One region of the Paraburkholderia sp. J63 genome, then DNA from elsewhere that is predicted to be linked to it. Evidence: predicted binding sites of a transcription regulator. Region 1 holds the regulator's gene; each other region holds the start of a gene.
What was found. Region 1 encodes HrcA, which represses chaperone genes, less so after heat shock. Its sites were predicted from a motif close to TTAGCACTCNNNNNNNNNGAGTGCTAA; they were not measured.
Positions count from the first base shown of each region.

Region 2: rpoH (RNA polymerase sigma factor RpoH) is a predicted target of HrcA. The motif match lies at 936-962, and genes of this name have one in related genera.
Region 3: groES (co-chaperone GroES) is a predicted target of HrcA. The motif match lies at 1,104-1,130, and genes of this name have one in related genera.

Region 1 covers NZ_CAJMZF010000010.1:130,660-132,929, reverse strand. Annotated here, with positions in the region: gene hemH (ferrochelatase) at 1-168, opposite strand, end outside; gene hrcA (heat-inducible transcriptional repressor HrcA) at 392-1,411, opposite strand; gene U5775_RS13595 (NAD kinase) at 1,693-2,270, shown strand, end outside.
Region 2 covers NZ_CAJMZF010000012.1:52,240-54,509, reverse strand. Annotated here, with positions in the region: gene rpoH (RNA polymerase sigma factor RpoH) at 1-880, opposite strand, end outside; gene U5775_RS15205 (nuclear transport factor 2 family protein) at 1,444-1,827, shown strand; gene leuA (2-isopropylmalate synthase) at 2,037-2,270, opposite strand, start outside.
Region 3 covers NZ_CAJMZF010000038.1:66,261-68,530, reverse strand. Annotated here, with positions in the region: gene groL (chaperonin GroEL) at 1-677, opposite strand, end outside; gene groES (co-chaperone GroES) at 722-1,012, opposite strand; gene U5775_RS29960 (acyltransferase) at 1,549-2,270, opposite strand, start outside.

The DNA.
Region 1 (2,270 bases):
CCAGATGGGCGCGGGAATCTCGACCACGCGCGGGTCGGAGAGGAATTGCGCGAGATAGCGGCGCACGGCGCGCGGCGTGGGCGCGTCGGGCGTGCCCAGATTGATGAGCAGCACCGCGACACGATGCGCGACGGCGGACTGCAGGGGCCGCTCCAGGTCGAAACGCATAGGCGATCAGGGGCGCCGCACTTCAACGCGCGGCAACGGTTGCACAAGTGCGCATTATAGCGGGCGCATTTCGATGCGCCTGGCCCGCTCCGAAGCGATTCCTGGAATCATGCTGGCAGCGCTCGCCACGCTGGCCATTCGGCCAATGGCGCGCCGCGCCGCTTCGGGCGATGATCACGCATACACCGGATACACAGGGAAACGCGAGAAAAACGTGTCCGGTTCAGTTCTGGCTGAGCGCGAGGGAGAGCAGGCGCGCGGTGATGTCGACGATCGGAATCACGCGGTTGTAGGCCATGCGCGTCGGGCCGATCACGCCGAGCGTGCCGACGATCTTGCCGTTCACTTCGTAGGGCGCCGTCACCACGCTCATTTCCTCGATCGGCACGAGGTTCGACTCGCCGCCAATGAAAATCTGCACGCCCTGGGCGTGGCTCGACACGTCGAGCAGTTGCAGGAGGCTCGTTTTCTGGTCGAACACGTCGAAGAGCTTGCGCAGGCGCGCCATGTCCGACGACAAATCGGCCACTTCGAGCAGGTTACGCTCGCCGGAAATGAGCACGGTCTCGCCCGTGTCGGTCTCGTCGGTGCTCGCGGTCACGGCCGCGTGCATGAGCGTGGTCATGTCGCCGCGCAGCGCGTCGATCTCTTCGCGCAGGCGGCGGCGCACCTCGTCGAACGAGAGGCCGGCAAAGTGCGCGTTGATGTAATTGGAGGCTTCGATGAGCTCGGAAGGCGTGAAGTCGCGTTGCGTCGCCATGATGCGGTTCTGCACGTCGCCTTCGGGCGTCACGATGATGAGCAGGATGCGCTTGTCCGACAGGCGCATGAACTCGACCTGCTTGAACACGTGGCTGCGCCGCGGGGTGAGCACCACGCCCGCGAATTGCGAGAGGTTCGAGAGCACGCTGGCCGCCGCCGCCACCACCTTCTGCGGCTCGCCGGGGCGCAGCGTGGTCTTGACCGCGCGCGTGACCGCATCTTCGTCGGCCGAGGGCTCGACGGTGAGCATGGTGTCGACGAAGAGGCGATAGCCGCGCGGCGTGGGCACGCGCCCCGCCGAGGTATGCGGGCTGGACACGAGCCCCAGCTCCTCGAGGTCCGACATCACGTTGCGGATCGTCGCCGGGCTCAACTCCAGGCCGGAAAAGCGCGACAGCGTGCGCGAGCCGACCGGCTGACCTTCGGCGATGTAGCGCTCGATCAGCGTTTTGAGGAGGGTTTGTGCGCGGGGATCTAGCATGACTGAAAATTCTAGCCTAATGCCGGGTTGGCGGCGAGTCCGCGCTCGCCTGCGCTGGCGGCCCGCGAGCGCGGGTCGGCGGCGCCTGGCGGGGCGCTCCGGGCGCCCTGCTGGATACCATGCTGGGCGGCCTGTAAAAACGGCGGCATTTATGCCACTGTCATAGGCGCGTCATCGCCGTGTCACGGCCGCCTGCAAAAAAGGGGCGCAGCGCACGCCCGCGCCCGGCGGGCGTGGGTCGCCAGGTTCTTTTCGAGACTCGACTATGGTGTAATGCCGGCATGCAGATCCAGAAGATCCAGAGCCAGTTCAAGACGGTTGCGCTCGTCGGGCGCAGCAATACGCAAGGCATCGGCGAGCCGCTGATGGCGCTCGCGCAGACGATTTCGCAGCGCGGCTTCGACGTCGTGTTCGAGGCGAGCACCGCCCAGCAGATCGGCGCCACCGGCTATCCGGCGCTGCAGATCGCCGAGATCGGCGCGCGCGCCGATGTGGCCGTCGTGCTCGGCGGCGACGGCACGATGCTCGGCATCGGCCGCCAGCTCGCGCCCTATCGCACGCCGCTCATTGGTATCAACCACGGGCGCCTGGGCTTCATCACCGACATCCCGTTCTCCGACATGCAGGAGGTCGTGCCGCAACTGCTCGCGGGCAGCTTCGAGCGCGAGGAACGGTCGCTCCTCGAATCGCGCATCACGCGCGACGGCGACCCGATCTACCATGCGCTCGCCTTCAACGACGTCGTGGTGAACCGCAGCGGCTTTTCGGGCATGGCGGAGCTGCGCGTGCACGTGGACGGCCGCTTCATGTACAACCAGCGCTCGGACGGCCTGATCGTCGCCACGCCCACGGGCTCCAC
Region 2 (2,270 bases), on a different contig from region 1:
TGCGCTCGGCCGAGACGCCGAACTCGTCCGCCAGCTCGTGCAGCGTCGAGCCTCCCGAGCCGTCGTCCTCGACGTTCAGCCAGCGCGCCTCGATGATGCGGCGGCTGCGCGCGTCGAGTGCCTCCAGCGCGCTCGCGATGCCGTCCGACTGCAGGCGGTCGTGCTGACGCGCGGCCATCACGGCGGTCGGCTCGCTGTGCGAGTCGGCGAGCCAGGCGATCGGGGCGAACGACTCTTCGCCGTCGTCGGTCTGACTTTCGAGCGCGATGTCAGAACCCGACAGACGCGTTTCCATCTCCACGACTTCTTCGCGCTTCACGTTCAGCTCTTGCGCGAGACCCTCGATTTCCTCGGGCGTGAACGACTGCAGGCCCTGCTTGTGGCTGCGCAGGTTGAAGAACAGCTTGCGCTGCGCCTTGGTCGTGGCGACCTTCACCATGCGCCAGTTGCGCAGGATGTACTCATGAATCTCGGCCTTGATCCAGTGCATGGCGTACGACACGAGCCGGACGTTCTGCTCGGGGTCGAAGCGCTTCACAGCCTTCATCAGCCCAATATTGCCTTCCTGGATCAGGTCGGCGTGCGGCAGGCCGTAGCCCAGGTAATTACGCGCGATCGAGACGACGAGGCGCAGGTGCGACAGCACGAGACGGCGCGCACCTTCGAGATTGTTTTGCTCGCGGAACTCGGTCGCGAACTGGCGCTCCTCTTGCGGCGTCAACATCGGGATCCGGTTCACGGCCTGAATGTAGGCGTCGATGTTGCCCAGTTGGCCAGGCAGCATGGAAGCGTTCGCGAGCGCCAGTACACCCGAACCCCCGGCCTTGGCCGACGACGGGCTAAGCGTATTCGGAAGGGTCATGGTCATTGCGTTGCTCACGTAGCGAACTCCTCAGGAATCTTGCAAAAGTCGGACATCGACTCCACGGTGGATGTTAGCACTCTCAAATATCGAGTGCTAATACTTCGAGTCTGTAGGGGCTTCATGGTTCCGCTGGTCCTATCGAAATATTTGTTTCGATAGATTTCAGCGAAATGCACAGAAGCAAGCTGGACGGGGCTTGCCGCCCGTCACGGTCCCGCGCACACCCGCGGGCCGAAGGAATACTCTAGAACAAGGCCGCTATCCGGCGCGGATGCGGTGAGGAAAACGGGGCTGAAGCAGGCCGATTCACGGCGGCTGGCGCCTTGGGCGATGCCTGGGTATCCGGCCTCGATGGTGTCTAAATCTGTCAGACGCCGGATTGAGACGAAAGTGCCTCCGATGCGACATTCGAGCGCGGCCGGCCAGGCACGGCCGCACGACACCTATATAAGGGCGATCCTTTTGATCGCAAGTATCCATGTGTCAAAACCTGGTATAAATTTCAGCGAGACGCGTGCGATAAATCTTCGGCGCGGGTCGGCGCGATGACGTGGACTCGTGCGCAAGGGGCTCGATCAATGGCTGCAAAAGTAATCGAAGCGATACGCGGGCTGGAGCGCGAGCGGTTTCGCGCCATGGTGGACGGCGACGGCTCGTCGCTGGATCAGCTCCTGTCCGACAATGCCACCTTCGTCCACACGAACGGCAAACGCGAGACCAAACAGCAGTTCATCGATGCGATCACCGCGGGGCGCCGCCGCTATCGCCAGATCGAGATCCAGTCGCAGGACGTGCTGCCGGTGGGCCGCGAGACCTGCCTGATCTCGGGCCGCGCGCTCATCGAAATGGAAGCGAACAACGGCGCGCTGCTCTATCCCATTGCCTACACGGCGATTCAGACCCAGGAGGATGGCCACTGGCGTCTGCTTGCGTGGCAGGCGACGCGTTGCGCTACCGAGTGAGAACCGGTAGGTCCACTCGCCGATATCGCTTGCTGAGCGTATCGGGCGCACGCCAACGGCCCGTTTTGCCGTCGGCGCTCAACGCAAAGCCCGGGTACTGCTTCCACTAAACCGGTTGCTTCGTTCACCGTGCTGCCGCGCCCACGCGCAGCGGCGTTACTTCATGCACATTCGCGTGCGTTTTTGCGAGTTCGTGCGCATTCGTACGATCAAGCCGCCGCGCGCCGGTCGATCTGCGGCCAGGCGGCGCGATTGACCGCGCTCACCACGGCGGCGACGGCCGCATGTGCGGCGTCGTCGGCGACTCCGACGCCATGGCGCAGCGCCTGCCCGCCCACGCGGCAGCCGACGAAGACCGCCGTGGCGCCCTGCGCCGTGCGCAGGGTTTCGAACGACGTGACTTCGATGCCCTCATCGGCGGCCGCCGCGATCGTCGCGGCCAC
Region 3 (2,270 bases), on a different contig from region 1:
TTCTTGTCGAACAGCAGAACGAACGGGCTTTCCAGCACGGCGACTTGCTTGTCCGGGTTGTTGATGAAGTACGGCGAGAGGTAGCCGCGGTCGAATTGCATACCTTCGACGACTTCGAGCTCGTCTTGCAGCGACTTGCCGTCTTCGACGGTGATGACGCCTTCCTTGCCGACCTTGTCCATCGCTTCAGCGATACGGTCGCCGATCGACGTGTCGCTGTTTGCCGAGATCGAGCCGACTTGCGCGATTTCCTTGTTGGTCGTGCAGGGCTTGCTGACCTTGCGCAGCTCTTCGATGGCTGCTGCGACGGCCTTGTCGATGCCGCGCTTCAGGTCCATCGGGTTCATGCCCGATGCGACGTACTTCATGCCTTCACGGACGATCGACTGGGCCAGAACCGTTGCGGTCGTGGTGCCGTCACCGGCGTTGTCGCTGGTCTTGGAAGCGACTTCCTTGACCATTTGCGCGCCCATGTTCTGGAGCTTGTCCTTGAGCTCGATTTCCTTTGCGACCGAGACACCGTCCTTGGTGACCGTCGGGCCGCCGAACGAGCGCTCGAGGACCACGTTGCGGCCCTTCGGACCCAGCGTGACCTTCACTGCGTTGGCGAGAATGTTCACGCCTTCAACCATCTTGGAACGGGCGGAATCGCCGAACACGACGTCTTTAGCTGCCATCTTCTAACTCCTTGAATTCTTGATGAATGTGCGGTGGGCGGAATTTACTTCTGCACCACGGCCATGATGTCTTCTTCGCGCATCACGAGCAGTTCGTTGCCATCGACCTTGACGGTCTGGCCAGCGTACTTGCCGAACAGGACGCGGTCGCCGACCTTGACGTCGAGCGCGATCTGGGCGCCCTTGTCGTCACGCTTGCCCGGGCCGACTGCCAGGACTTCGCCTTGATCCGGCTTTTCTGCCGCTGCGTCCGGGATCACGATGCCCGAAGCGGTCTTGGTTTCTTGATCCAGGCGCTTGACGATCACGCGATCATGCAAAGGACGAAGGTTCATGGATGTTCCTCTGTTGATTGGGACTTGAAGAGACTCAAGAAAACCTGGCTGACGACAACCGCCAGCCAGCGATGTTTTAGCACCAGAGTTGTTAGCACTCTCATGCGGTGAGTGCTAATTATATGGACGGGTGGTGACAAATTCAAGAACGGGCCGGATGGCTTTTTTTGGGGACGGGATTTCGCCCGGAGCGGGGATCTTCGGCGGCCGGGGTGGTGCCTGGACTACCGGGTGGCGAGTGGCGGCGCGCGCCAATTTCTCAATTAAAACAATGAAATAGTGCAGTCTGGCGACAACGTGCGTCGGGAGCCAGGATATGTCTGGGCAGCGCTTTATCACGCGACGAAGCGGCCAGCGCGTCACGACATTTCGGCGCACCCAGGGAAATCCACGACCGCGATCGGGGCACGAGTCAAGCGAACGCGCCCCAGCGCCGTCTGTTCCAGAAGGTCCACCAGAATATCTGACCCCATCTGACTACGACGGGAGCCAAAAGGGAGGGAAATCAAGTCGGGGCGACGGACCGCCAGAACTTATCAGGTCTGGACTGCCTCCGTCGCAATGCCGTTCGATCGTCTTAGCCGTCGCATGACGGCGTTTCTTATTGGCCGCTCGAAATATTGGAATGTAGCGGCGGCCGCAGCGAGCGTGACAATGGCAAAGAAAGTCGCAGCAGCATGAGAATGAGCGGAGATGAAACCGCGCAGATGTTCCTCCATGCCCCGGAGGATGATCTGATGCAGCATATAGACGGCAAAGCTGATCTCCCCAAGAAAAACGAACGGCCTCTTGCCAAGCAGCACACTCAGTGCGCCTCGCCCAAATGCAAAGATGAAAATGAGCAATGCAAGCGCCCAGAAACTGCCGCTCTGCAATACCCATTCCGCAGCTTGAGGTGCAATCGGCATCAACGCCTGACTCACTGGCCAGGCACAGGAAATACAAAGGCCAACGAGTGCGCACGCGCCGATTTCCATCCCAGTCCATACGGCCGTCGATCCTTTGATATCTGGCGTGACCTTCAAATAGAGCGTCGCGGCGAGCATGCCGACAAGAAATTCAAACACCCGCGCCAACGGATTGATGTAGAGAAGGCCGGCGAGAAGCAGGTTAGCTTCGTCACTGTTTTCCGGGCGCAATATCTGGTAGGCGAGCGAGCACACTGCAATACCGCTGATTGTGGCAATGACTTTTATCGGCCACGTCCTGACGAGACGCCATGTGAGTAGCGGGAAAACTGCGTAAAAGAACAGCTCGG